Regions from separate parts of the Paenibacillus sp. DCT19 genome, predicted to be linked through region 3. Evidence: riboswitches for the same ligand, from Rfam matches in the RefSeq annotation. Region 3 holds a riboswitch; each other region holds the start of a gene.
The links. Region 3 has a riboswitch for cobalamin ahead of DMB88_RS27815 (hypothetical protein). Riboswitches for the same ligand answer to the same signal wherever they lie in the genome.
Positions count from the first base shown of each region.

Region 1: linked by a shared signal. The riboswitch ahead of nikB (nickel ABC transporter permease) and the one ahead of DMB88_RS27815 (hypothetical protein) in region 3 are both predicted to bind cobalamin.
Region 2: linked by a shared signal. The riboswitch ahead of DMB88_RS07310 (ABC transporter substrate-binding protein) and the one ahead of DMB88_RS27815 (hypothetical protein) in region 3 are both predicted to bind cobalamin.

Region 1 is NZ_CP029639.1:242,326-246,798, forward strand. It holds partial or broken gene DMB88_RS01130 (alpha-glucosidase/alpha-galactosidase) at 1-1,124, opposite strand, end outside; gene DMB88_RS01135 (AraC family transcriptional regulator) at 1,318-2,160, shown strand; cobalamin riboswitch at 2,235-2,426, shown strand; gene nikB (nickel ABC transporter permease) at 2,602-3,540, shown strand; gene nikC (nickel transporter permease) at 3,541-4,374, shown strand; gene DMB88_RS01150 (ABC transporter substrate-binding protein) at 4,388-4,473, shown strand, end outside.
Region 2 is NZ_CP029639.1:1,657,274-1,661,746, reverse strand. It holds gene DMB88_RS07315 (FecCD family ABC transporter permease) at 1-673, opposite strand, end outside; gene DMB88_RS07310 (ABC transporter substrate-binding protein) at 670-1,668, opposite strand; cobalamin riboswitch at 1,942-2,092, opposite strand; gene DMB88_RS07305 (histidine phosphatase family protein) at 2,252-2,896, opposite strand; partial or broken gene cbiB (adenosylcobinamide-phosphate synthase CbiB) at 2,890-3,866, opposite strand; gene DMB88_RS07295 (adenosylcobinamide amidohydrolase) at 3,904-4,473, opposite strand, start outside.
Region 3 is NZ_CP029639.1:6,144,407-6,148,879, reverse strand. It holds gene DMB88_RS27840 (Ger(x)C family spore germination protein) at 1-438, shown strand, start outside; gene DMB88_RS27835 (hypothetical protein) at 431-652, shown strand; gene DMB88_RS27830 (GerAB/ArcD/ProY family transporter) at 699-1,301, shown strand; gene DMB88_RS27825 (GerAB/ArcD/ProY family transporter) at 1,259-1,900, shown strand; gene DMB88_RS27820 (uroporphyrinogen-III synthase) at 2,033-2,857, shown strand; cobalamin riboswitch at 3,101-3,291, shown strand; gene DMB88_RS27815 (hypothetical protein) at 3,278-3,529, shown strand; gene cobJ (precorrin-3B C(17)-methyltransferase) at 3,628-4,473, shown strand, end outside.

The DNA.
Region 1 (4,473 bases), 760 kb from region 3:
GTTGGTACGATTCAGTGCTGCCAGCTGTGGTGGCAGATCGCCGATGTACGTTGGGCTGATGCCAGATCCGTCGACGAGACAAGGCACCTCTACACATGCTTCACGAGGCAGGTTCGTGATCAGCCCGTTATTCATGACATTACCGCCGATTTTGTACGGACGGTTCGTCTCCATAGCCTCCATAATATGCGAAGCGTACTCCCGGCTACGGGTGTGCTCGATGTTTTCACTGGCAAACAGCTTCTCGCGCATTTCCTTCCAGCCTTCAATCTGATTCACGCAGCGACGTGGATATTCATCCAGTGGAATGTTGAACCGTTCAATCAGTTCAGGATAGTTACGTTTGATAAAGTAAGGGTGGTACTCAGCGTTATGCTCGGAGGATTCCGTTACATAGTAGCCAAAACGTTGCATCAGCTCAAAACGAACCATGTCATCATGCTGTTCCTTCTGTTTTTCCTTCGCCAGACGTTTGATCTCTGGATAGAGATCCTGTCCATCACGTGTTACCTCAAGCAACCATGCCATATGGTTTATACCCGCAATCTTAGCAACCACACCAGTCTGATCAATCCCAAGCGCATCAAACAGATGAGGCACACATACCTGCACACTATGACACAGTCCTACCGTTTTGATGCCGCCATGCACGTTCATGACATTGGTGAGCACGGCCATCGGATTCGTGTAGTTCAAGAACCAAGCATCTGGGCACACTTCCTGCATATCCCGTGCAAAATCGAGCATTACTGGAATGGTACGCAGGTTACGGAAAATCCCCCAATGCCAAGCGTGTCAGCAATTGTCTGGCGCAGCCCATATTTCTTCGGAATTTCAAAATCGGTAATGGTACATGGATCATATCCGCCCACTTGAATTGCATTAATGACATATTTCGCTCCGCGAAGAGCTTCTTTGCGATCCGTATATACTTTCACGCTACAGCGACTTCCCAGAGAACGTGCCATGCTGGTTAACAAACGCTCCGAATCGCTCAGGCGCTCGGCATCAATATCATACAAAGCCAGCTCAAAATCTTGTAGTGCTTCGGTCATCATAACGTCACCTAGTACATTTTTGACAAAGACGGTGCTTCCCGCACCGAGGAATGTAATTTTGCTCATCTAAAGTTCAGCCTCCCTGAATTTGTTGTACCTTCACTATAGGCTCATTGGAGGCGGATAACTATGGTGCAACCTATCTTAAATATGGCATAATCCCATTTTTGGTGTCGCTTACATAGATAATATGACCCATTTACCTGTTATAATATTAACAACAATCATTGATGCGTATTGAGGGAAGGAAGTGCGTGAGATGAGTCGAATTGAAATGAATGTGGTTTCTTTAGACTGGACACAGATGGAGCTGGTGCTGCTATTTTTCGGATGGGAGGACTGTGAGCCATCTCATTATTGGGGTCCAGGTGTCCGCGACTCCTACATTATTCATTACATTCATGAAGGGCGAGGCATGGTGCAGATGGAGAACCGGGAATACCATCTCTCGCCAGGACAGGGATTTGTCATTGTCCCGGATACGATTATCCACTATGAGGCAGATGCAAGTGATCCGTGGACGTATTCTTGGTTTGGATTCAGAGGTGTGCATGCCAAAACATTTATGCAGCGAGCCTATCTAAGTCCGGAACACCCTGTGTTTGAAGCTCAAGACCCCATATGGTTTGATCAGTTGTATACTGACATAGTTCAGGCCTCGTCACGGCATGGCGGCGATATATTTAGCCAAAGCCTGTTATATCGGTTAATTGCGGAGCTGATTGCTTCTTCTCCCAAGACGGAAGAAAAGACGGATCGTCCTGTGTCCACCAAGGAAGAATATATTCGTCAGGCTCTACAATATATGGAGAACCGGTACAGTCAGAAAACCTCGATCCTAGATATCGCGCAATCTGTTGGGCTGGATCGTACTTATCTCTCCGGGCTTTTCAAGGAGCGGTATGGCAAGTCACTTCAGGCTTTCTTCCTTGAATATCGGATCAACCGCGCGGCTGAGCTACTGCAAAATCCTGTATTATCTATTAGTGAGGTAGCCCATTCAGTGGGATATACCGATCCGCTGTTATTTTCTAAGATGTTCAAACGGGTAACAGGAGTATCTCCCAAAGCATCTAGATTACAGCCTAATCCAACCATATAGATGGATTATTTTAATTTCATGTAATAAAAGTTTTGAACATTATCAGTCTGCCAGCTATACTTGTACAGAAACCAATTGAATATGTGGAATTAGGTGCTTTATCGATTCGGATAAAAGCTTAATAGGGAAGTCCGGTGTAATACCGGCGCGGTCCCGCCACTGTAACAGAGGAGTCATACAGCGTATTGCCACTGGTGTAAGCCGGGAAGGTGCTGTCTGACGATGATTCTGGAGCCAGGAGACCTGCCTAATTTAACGACACGTTAGTAACCTACGGGAGATAGGAAGGTGTTTAGAGAAGCATGATTTTTTCTGAAAATCTGTCTATTTAAGGCGTCCTTAACCGGTAACACGGAGAAGGGCGTTTTTTTGGTAGCGGGAGATAGATTGTACCATTCCATTGCAGAGCGATGGAGCTTGGGGGAGAGGACGTCTGAACGCGTGAGCAGATACATCATTAAAAGATTAGTTCAATTGGTAGCCGTATTGTTCGGCATTACCTTTCTGACTTTCCTGTTAACCTACTTGTCTCCAGGAGACCCAGCAAGGCTGATGCTGATGTCCACAGGGGTCACGCCAACCGACGAGTTGGTCAGACAGGTGCGCAGCCAGCTTGGGCTCGACCAGCCCTTTTGGATGCGTTATGGTACGTGGCTGGGTCATGTGCTCCAAGGCGACTTCGGTACTTCCTATAAGTATGATCGCCCTGTAGTGGACATCTTGTTGTCTCGTCTACCAGCAACACTACGGCTAACAGGTAGCGCTATGCTTATCGTCATCGTGATCTCATTTCCACTGGGAATTCTCTCGGCAATCTATCGGAATAAATGGCTGGATTATGCGATTCGTTTATTCTCTTTTGCTGGGTTGTCGATGCCAAGCTTCTGGCTGGGAATGTTACTCATGCTCATATTTGGCGTTCAACTGAAGCTGCTGCCAGTGATGGGGAGTACGGGATGGAACAGCCTGATCCTGCCTACCTGTACGCTGGCGGTTCCGCTGATTGCACAGTATAGCAGGCAGATTCGAGCAGTTATGCTGGATGAAATGTCTCAGGACTATGTGAGCGGAGCGAGATCCAGAGGTGTGAAGGAGAGACAGGTCATTATGCATCATATTTTGCCAAACGCACTCCTGCCGATTGTTACCTTGATGGGGATGTCTACCGGGACATTATTAGGCGGTGCAGCGATTGTAGAGAGTCTGTTTGTGTGGCCAGGTGTAGGTCAGATGGCGGTGGATGCCATTTTCACACGGGATTACCCGTTGATTCAGGGTTACGTCATGTGGATGGCGACAATATATGTCACGCTCAATCTGCTTGTTGATCTATGGACGCATCTGCGGGATCCTCGGATTCGACTGGAAGTGGATGTGTAGATGAGTGAAATGATGCAGGTATTCAAACAAAATCGTTGGTTTACATTGATCCTAGCCTTAACCGGATGCTGGGTAATTCTAGCGATAATCGCACCGATCCTGGCACCCCATGATCCACTGACAACCAACTTTGCCCATGTGCTTCAACCACCTAGCGCGGAGTATCCCTTGGGTACAGACCAGCTTGGGCGTTGTATTCTGTCACGTCTTCTGTATGGGGCGCGCACATCGTTACTTCTCACCTTTATGATGACGGGTATTGTCTTTGCACTGGGTGTAACGATTGGTATTATATCGGGATTCGCTCGGGGTGTGACAGATACCGTATTAATGCGTTTAACAGATACGCTCATGGCTTTTCCAGGGTTAATCTTCGCTATTGCTGTAGTCGGCATGTTAGGGCCAGGATTATTCAACACGGTGGTAGCTCTGTCTGTGGTGTGGTGGGCGAAGTATGCACGTCTTGCCAGAGGTCTCGTCATTTCATTACAGCAAAAAGAGTATGTAGCCGCCGCCGCCTTCGGCGGTGCACGGTGGAGTCAGATCATCATCAGAACAATTCTACCCAACATGATCTCACCGCTGATCGTCATGGCGATGATGGATGTGGGCGGCATGATGTTATCGATCTCGGGTCTATCCTTCCTCGGACTTGGTGCACAGCCACCTGAACCGGAATGGGGAGCCATGCTGAATGAAGGCAGAAGGTATCTACAGACTGCACCATGGTTGTTAGTTTATCCGGGACTAGCGATATTTGGCACGGTTATGATCTTTAATTTATTGGGAGATAGCCTTCGAGATGTGCTTGATCCTAAGAAAGAAATCAAATAACGGGGGAACGAAAATGAACTTTATTCGCAGGAAGTCATTTATGCTTATGGCGTTATCGATTGTGATGTTATTTGTGCTTGCAGCATGTGGAAGTGCATC
Region 2 (4,473 bases), 2.2 Mb from region 3:
AACGTGCACGACTCCAGAGGAAGATCAGACCAAGCAGAAAATATGGGAAAAGGATGGCCGTATACGACCACCCACGCAGTGCCAGACTTCCCATCGTCCAGTATATAATTTCATTAATCGTCTGTTTCGACATGGTCGATAGGAAGGAGACAACTGCCCCTAGGAAACTTTGCATGACCACGCCCGCCAGAATCAGGCTATGTGTTGGTATTTTTCGACCCTCACGAGCCAGTGCCAGCACGAACCATAGCGTCAACACGCCGGTTAGGAACGCAACCAAAGGCAAGGTCCAGATTCCGATTAATGCATATTGTAATCCGAAGAAAATCAGAAATGCTGCACCCACCGATGCACCAGATGATACGCCTAACGTAAACGGATCTGCAAGAGGGTTACGAAGCACCCCTTGGAAGCCAGCACCCGCTATTGCTAGAGAGGCGCCCACGAGCACGGCAAGCAGTACCCGCGGGAATCGCACCTTCCATATAATCTGTTCTGCTGCTGTGCTCCAATCGGGAGTAATCCAATCCCCAATCCACGGAATGTGATGCAGCAGAATACCTGCAATGTCACGGACAGGCAAGGATACTGAACCAATGCCCGTGCAGATCAGCACCGTCAACACAAGCAGTCCTATCCCAGCCGTCCCGTACACCGCTAGCTTTTTACTCATTGGAACAGATCAGGGTAGATCGCTTTAGCTACGGCTTTCAGACCTTCGGTTACCCGTGGTCCTGGACGGCTAAGTAGGTTGGCATCTAGACCGATAACCGCATCGTCTTTTACCGCAGTAATCTGATCCCAGCCGCTACGAGCTTTGATAATTTGATCCAGTGTTTTGGAATTCTCATCAATGACATCATTGGCATACAGAATTACATCCGGGTTCGCAGCAATGATATTTTCTTCATTAATTTCGTTCCAGCCTTGCAAATCAGAAGCAACGTTGTTTCCTCCAGCAAGTGTGATCAGCTCATCCATGAACTCACCTTTACCCACCGTCCAGCCTGGGGAAAATTCAACATATACGTTCTTCTTCTCTTCCGGTTTAACTGCCTTCACCGCTTCAGTAACATCTGTTACATCTTGCTTCATCTTCGCGATGATCTCTTGGGCCTTTTCCTGTGTATCCGTAATTTGACCAAATGTTTCAATGTTTTTCGCCACATCATCTACTGATTTTGGATCAGTCTTGAAAATAACAATCCCCAGGTCACGGAATTTCTTCACCGCTTCTTCATTCATGGAAATACCTGTGAATACGATGTCTGCATCCGCTGCAATGATGGACTCTTCATTCGGTTTAGATACACCGCCCATTTTGGGCTTCGTTGTAGCTGCTTCAGGGTAATCATCAAAATCAGATACACCTACAATTTGCTCGTCCAATCCAAGAGCGAACAACGACTCTGTCTCCGCTGGAGATACAGATACAATTTTGGCTGGTGCCTTTTCAAACGTGAACGTTTCACCCGTTGCATCTGTAACGGTAAGTGGATATTGTGTCTTGAGATCCGTTGTTGTCTGTTCTTGACTCTGCTCCTGTGCAGGTTGCTGTGATGCTCCTGACCCCTCATTCGTTGTTGCATTGCCACATCCAGCCAAAGCCAGTGCTAGTGCCGCTGCACTAAGCAGGGACGCTACGCTTTTCCAGTTCTTAATATTCATTGTGTTCATTCTCCCCTTCTCTATCTGTTCTATTGATCCTGTGTCGTGCTCAAACTCTAACTGCCCATGTCTTGGTGTTCCTGTGTAAGGTTGAACTTCAACATTTACACATTATCGGAGAGTGAAGAACCCAATAGGAACAATAAAAATCCCCAATCCTTACAGCAGGATCAGGGATAACGTCTCGCATATGGCGTGCTCTACGCATGATGAATCACCTGCGCTGTTCATAACAGAACACTGCCCGAAACGCTGTCCTTTCCTCGAAGGAACACCGGTCTATACGTCCAGGGCAGGTAACCTGACTTACAGGATTATTCCTGATTCACAGTGGCGGGACCGTGCCGGATTTACACCAGCTTCCCTATTTCATCCGTTTGCGCACATGGCCTAAACACACATAACCATGACAACTCATTACAAACGAAACCCTTGGTCGCTTATGATATAACCATTCATGTGAGCATCTTAGCCGCATACGTATGGCTGAACGCCTAATCCTTGATTAGACCCAACAGCCTCCTACGCATGGTCACACGTCTGTTGTGATTATAGGTTAAATTGTACAACCTTACAAGCTGATTCAAGGAAAAGCCACCCGGCTTCCTACCCAACCGCTTGGCCCGTAATCCAGTCTGACCTTTATGGCTTGCCCTGGAATAACCTGCGTATCCCAGAAGGTCAGATCAGGGATTAGGCGAGATATCACATATCGGATCACACCGCCATGTGTAACGATACCAACCTGAGGTACATCAACCGTTACTGGTTCAGACAAGACATCGTGCAACAAGCAAGTATCCAGAAAAGAATCAATTCTTGCTGTAAACGCCTGCCATGACTCCCCTTTAGGTGGTGTCACGTTCTGTGGATCATCAATCCAGTCTCGATATTGTTGAATATGTTGGAGCTGATCATACGTCTTCCCTTCCCACTCCCCAAAATCAATCTCTCTGAGTCGCGCATCCAAATGTACTTGTTCTCGCTGCAAGGGAGTGACGCTTGTGAGGGTCTGCTGACAGCGCAGTAAGTCACTGGAGTAGAGCTTGCTCCAACAAAGGCTCTGAAGCTGCTCACTGAGCGGAGCAAGCTCTTGCTTCGCTTCAGGCAGGAGACCGATATCCGTATGCCCAAGATATCTTTTTTCCTGATTCCACAACGTTGTACCATGACGGATAAAAATAAGATCACGCGAAAGTGGGGCATTTTCTAGATTCGTAATCACCATAATAGTGTACCTCCAGCCAACCAGACGACAAGTGTAATGAGTACACATAGTACTACAAAGGAACCTGCCGACCAGAACATGAGACGGGTCGTTCGCACGATATCCTCTGCTCCCATTGAGCGAGTCGGTTCTCCCATATATGCACGAAAAGACGAGACACCATGATACACGTTATGCCCACCCAGTCTGATCCCCAGCGCACCTGCAACGGCAGACTCGGGAAAGCCGCTATTCGGGCTCGGATGCAATCTGGCATCTCGGGATACCATCTGTGCTGCTCTTCTTGCATCTAGCTTCATGATCCATGCTCCGCTAATCAATAATAGAGCCGTGATTCGAGCTGGAATCCAGTTAGCCCAATCATCCAAACGGGCGGATGCCCAGCCGAGATGTAGATATTTATCGTTTTTGTAACCGACCATGGAATCCAGTGTATTGACGGCTCGATATGCCATTGCAAGCGGCGCGCCGCCAATAAGGGCGTAGAACAAAGGAGATACGATTGCATCCACAATATTCTCAGCTACCGTCTCCACCGTTCCCCTTACGATCTCAGGTTCATCTAGATGCGCTGTATCACGTCCTACAATCATACCAAGAGCACGCCTCGCAGCGGGAAAATCTCCCTGAATGAGATGACGATATACGTCCATCCCTGCGTCCTTTAATCCTTTGGAAGCAATCGTTGTCGCAATCAATATGACCTCAGCGATCACCGCAACCACTGGATGAATAAGTGCAAGGAGATAGATCAGTCCCCAAGTCACGGCAAAAGAACCCCTGCAATCAGGATCGGAAACCAGATTCCCGCTTTTTTGAGCCCTTGATTGGAAGTCACACGAGATCGTATGGTTCGCTCCAGTGCAGAAATGGCTTTCCCCATACCGATGACTGGATGAGGTATCCATCTCGGATCTCCGATACAACGATCTAATATGTATGCTGCGATGATAATCCAAGCCCCTGTCATCCCGATCCAGAATGACGAAGAAAACCATTGATTCAATTCAAGTATCATTTTTTGTTGTTCCTCCCGCCACATTGCACCAGCGCCCGGCCTGCAGACTTTCCGTAATCGTATCATAGACAAGTCTGCCAATGACCGACCCTAGAACGGTGGCCGTTCCTGCATAAGTCAAAAGCGGTTTCTGCTGATCCTGACTCACCGCGAGCACGATCGCATCTGTGGTGGTTCCAGTAGCCGTTAGACCATTCTCGGAATCGCTCACACCAGCATCAGCCAGAGCAGCAGCTTTCGCTTCTACTGCAGTCTGAATCGCATTCACCATGGCTCCATTCGTCAAACGACCGTTATACCACAACATCATATTAATGGTACCGGGTGTGTACGCTCCATCCAGTTTCTGGACAGCATCCGTTCGGTTCCCCATCGCATCAAATACCACTCTTGCTGAACCGGCGCGTGCAGCATTCGATACCCCTGCCGTCGTACAGCATAGAAGCCCAAAGTCGGGGCTCGCGTACTCTTGAATCGACGTATGTTCCAGACGCACGGCTGTCAGCAGACCGGTACACACATCCTCTCGTTCCTTCCACTCACGGAGTAGTCGCTGTAT
Region 3 (4,473 bases):
AAGGCTCCTCGAGGGAAAGGAAACCTGTTCGTGAAGCTGAATGAGAACAATTCCTCGTATGATCCCAAGATTAAGAATGGCAAGGTGAACGTGACGATTAAAATGTATGCTAAGGGAGTGTTGGTGGATAACGAGTCCAATTATGGCGACCTCCGCGAGGAAGAAATGATGAAGCTTACCGAGGCAGTGCATGTCAAGATTAAGAAAGATATTAATGAAGGTATACGACTCATACAGAGTAAATACAATGCGGATATCCTTGGTCTCGGCCGTGCTATTCATCAGCAATTGCCTAAAGAATGGGACAAGATTAAGGATCGTTGGGATGACGTATATCCTGATGTGAACGTTGTGATTGAACCACATATCATCATTGAAAATGTAGGCATCGTCAACAAACCGATCGGGCTTAGTGAGGAGGAAATCGTTCATGATTAGACCACTACTCTTCACCTATTTGTTCATGGTTATTCTTGTGCTCTGGATGGACTTCAAACATCTGAAGCAGGCGGCAGCGATTAATCGCTGGATATCGTACACCATCATTGGGTTTAGTACAGGGATCTTTTTCTATGTCACCCATTTAAGCAAAACGTTCTTCGTTACGGTATGGCTAACCCACTTCATTCAACACTGGCTGCCATTACCCTAATCGATTCCGAGCGGGATGATCATTCCCGCAAGAAAGGAGACATGTTATGAATCAGGCAGTCACCCATCGTCAACTGATTCTGCTGGTCATGCTGCTTAGCATCACAACCACATTGATACAGCCGCATGCACAGGCGATTTATTATGCTGAACAGCATGCGTATCTGTCCTATATTCCCGTGTTTTTGGTGATGATTTCTGTGCTTTGGATGTTGAGCCGTGTCCAGCGACGATTTCCGAATCAGGATCTGTTTGAATCCTTAGTTGTACGACATCCGTTTATGGGTCGGGTCCTGGCTCTACTGTATATTGTGTTTTTCCTTTTTGTATTCGCTCGGGATATTCGATTAATAGGTGACTACGTTAGTATTACCTTGCTGGAGACTACACCAATATCCATTATCATCCTGTCGCTGATGGTCATGGTTGTATTTATTGTGAGGGGTGGGCTGGGTTCGCTGATCGGAATGTCGGAGCTGTATATCACGTTATTTCTGGTGAACTCCATCATCGTTCCCTTCATGCTTATTCAGCAGATTGACCTGGATAATCTGATGCCTTATTTTGATATCGATATGGCCGGGTTGGCAAGGGAAGTTGGTATATCATGTCCTTTTTTGGAGAGATGGTTGCATTGCCGTTTGTTGTGAAAGGTAGTGACTTTCGCTTCAAATCGGTGTTCTGGGGAGTGATGATTGCAGCGCTCCTAATGATGCTGATCTTGGTTGAAACGATCACATCGATCGGGGTTCCTATTGCATCAAGGCTGGTATACCCTTCGTATGAATTAGCAAGGCAGTTGCAAGTGAGTGATTTCCTTGATCGTTTCGATCTAGCACTAGCCGCAGCAACGCTACCAACCATGATTACGAAAATTGCGTTTGATCTCTATTTTATCTGCTGGGGGATGAAACGAATGATTCCGAAAGTGTCCGGTAAAGTGTTGACTGGGCCGATTGCTTTGCTCGGTTTTGTGTGCGCGTTCTGGTTTTTCCGTAATGCAGTCCAACTCTTTCGATTTACAAGAGAATGGACGTGGGTTGCCATTTTGTTTGAGGTGTTGTTGCCGATTCTAATATTTCTGTTTCTGCACCCTCGCAAGCAAGATCGACAACATTCCGCGGCTAAGCAGAGTGGCAGCAGTGGAGGATATAAGCAAACGTCGGATTCAAAAGAATCCACTTCGAAAGATCAGAAAAAAAGTGATGAGGGTACAGATGGTCAAGCGGGAGAGCTTCAGCCTTCCTGATCCAATTCATAAAAAAACGTTATAGCTGAGTATGCACCAAATAGCATGAACGAGGTTTCCCTCTACAGAACTACCCTGTATACTGTAGTCAGACTGAAGAACGTTCGGCTGAACGAACTGGGGGAACTTGGAATGGCTCAACATTTGGCAGGCATACGTGTAGCACTTACAGGACCACGCAAATCCAAAGAAATGTCTATATTAGTAGAGAAAATGGGCGGAGTCCCACTCGTGCGACCTGCACAGGGAACGGTGTTTTTGGATGATCGGAATATTCGCGATGGTCTGGTATCCTGGATCTCTGATCCACCGGATTGGGCTGTACTGACTACGGGTATGGGATTGGATGCGCTATTTGATATGGCGGAGGATATGGAGATTGCGGGACAATTGTTGGACTCGCTATCGGAATCTTCTATTGCCGCACGTGGATACAAGACGGTGAATGCACTTCGCAAACGTAAGCTGAATCCGTTAGTTCGGGATGATGATGGCAGTACAGATGGATTAATTCGGGAATTGGAGCCACATGATCTTGCTGGAAAAAAGGTTATATTGCAGCTACATGGTGAGACAGCACCAAAGCTGGTAAACTGGCTGCAAGAACAGGGTGCAGAGGTTCGACAAGTGCTGCCTTACCGCCATGTCCCTCCAGAGGATCATGAACTAGAACTGCTATTGAATGAGATTGTGAACCATGAAGTTAATGCGGTAGCTTTTACAAGTGGACCCCAGGTTCGCTTTTTGACGGCATACGCTACATCCCAAGGAAAGCTGGAAGAGATGCTGAAAGCCTTTCGTGAAGGGGTCATTCCTGCTTCTGTAGGTAAAGTTACGGCGAATGCGATGCGGGAAGAAGGCATTGAGGCACTTGTTGTGCCCGAAGAAGAGAAGATGGGTGCCCTAATTGTGGAGCTAGGACGTTATTATGCTGCCGCAAACGTGGACAAAGCTTAGGCGACACTCGATAAAAATAGGTGCACTAAACGGTCTATTGGCATAAAGATCGTACCATGCATAAGAAATGTACATGTTATCCTGATCCATTTTTGGGTCAGGATTTTTGCTGTTTTCAAGTGGATACACCCTGAATAACTCCGAATAAAACAGAAGAAAGGTAGCTGGTACATTCATATCTTAAACATGGACATTTTTTCCGAAGCGATGTTATGATAAAAACAAATTATTCACATTATGCTCATATATGAAAACAAGCAAGGTGCTCTTGCGTCAGGCAAGAGATAACAGGGAATCGGGTGCAAATCCCGAGCGGTCCCGCCACTGTAATGGTGAAGCTCTTTTTTGGTTGATGTCACTCGTCATTCGGGGAAGGCAGAAGAAGAAGCTAATGATCCAGAGCCAGGAGACCTACCTTGCATGTGTCACCAAACCCTTCGCGGAAAGGAGTGGTGTACGAATAATCAGGAAACAGGCGGACAGACGGTTCGCCTGATAGGCCTTTTATTTGGCGTATTCAACAACTGGACGGTGCTCTTCGCATTATGTCTTGTGGTTGTTTTCTTGAGTGTACGTACATACGTATCCCATCCGATTGTAGGATGGGATTTTTTGATTTTGAGAGATTATTATGAGAATCGTTGTTGGTCGAATGCATTTATCCATTTTTGAACAAAACGCTGCTTGATTAAGCCTATTTATATAGAAGACGCTGAAAACGGAATTGTAGAATGTGCAGGTTTATTTAGGGTGATGGAGGAGGAAAAGCGATGCAAGGTCAAGGTAAGTTGCTGGTCATCGGATTTGGCCCAGGCGCGATGGAACATATTACGAATCGTGCACTGGAGGCGCTTCAGGAGAGCGAGGTTATCATCGGCTACAACACGTATGTCGATCTCATTCGGCCGTTGTTGAACGGACAAGCGATCGTGCGGACGGGGATGACAGAGGAAGTAAGCCGGGCTCAAGAAGCGGTTAGGCAGGCCGAAATGGGCAAAATTGTTGCGGTAATCTCCAGTGGTGACGCCGGTGTATATGGTATGGCAGGTCTAGTCTATGAGGTATTGATGGAGCAGGGATGGAAACCTGAGAGCGGTGTTGCCGTTGAAGTGATTCCAGGCGTATCGGCTATTAATTCCTGTGCTTCTCTGCTTGGTGCACCGGTGATGCATGATGCGTGTACGATCAGCTTAAGTGATCATCTTACCCCATGGGAAACGATTATTCGCCGGGTCGAAGCAGCGGCGTCAGCGGACTTTGTCATTGCACTCTATAACCCGCGCAGTGGGCGCAGAACACGCCAAATTGTCGAGACGCAGGAAATGCTGCTTCGTTACCGTGATCCCCAAACTCCGGTTGGATTGGTGAAAAGCGCCTATCGGGATCGTCAGGACGTTGTTATGACTACCCTGGAGGACATGCTTAACCATGATATCGGGATGCTGACCACCGTGATCATCGGTAACTCTTCGACCATGATGTACGAAGGGCTCATGGTCACTCCTCGTGGGTATCAGCGCAAATATACGCTGAATACCACGGAACAGTCGCTCAGACCTCATGAGCGACTTCGCACCGAAGCCGAGCCATGGTCGCTCGGCGCAAGAGAAGCCCGC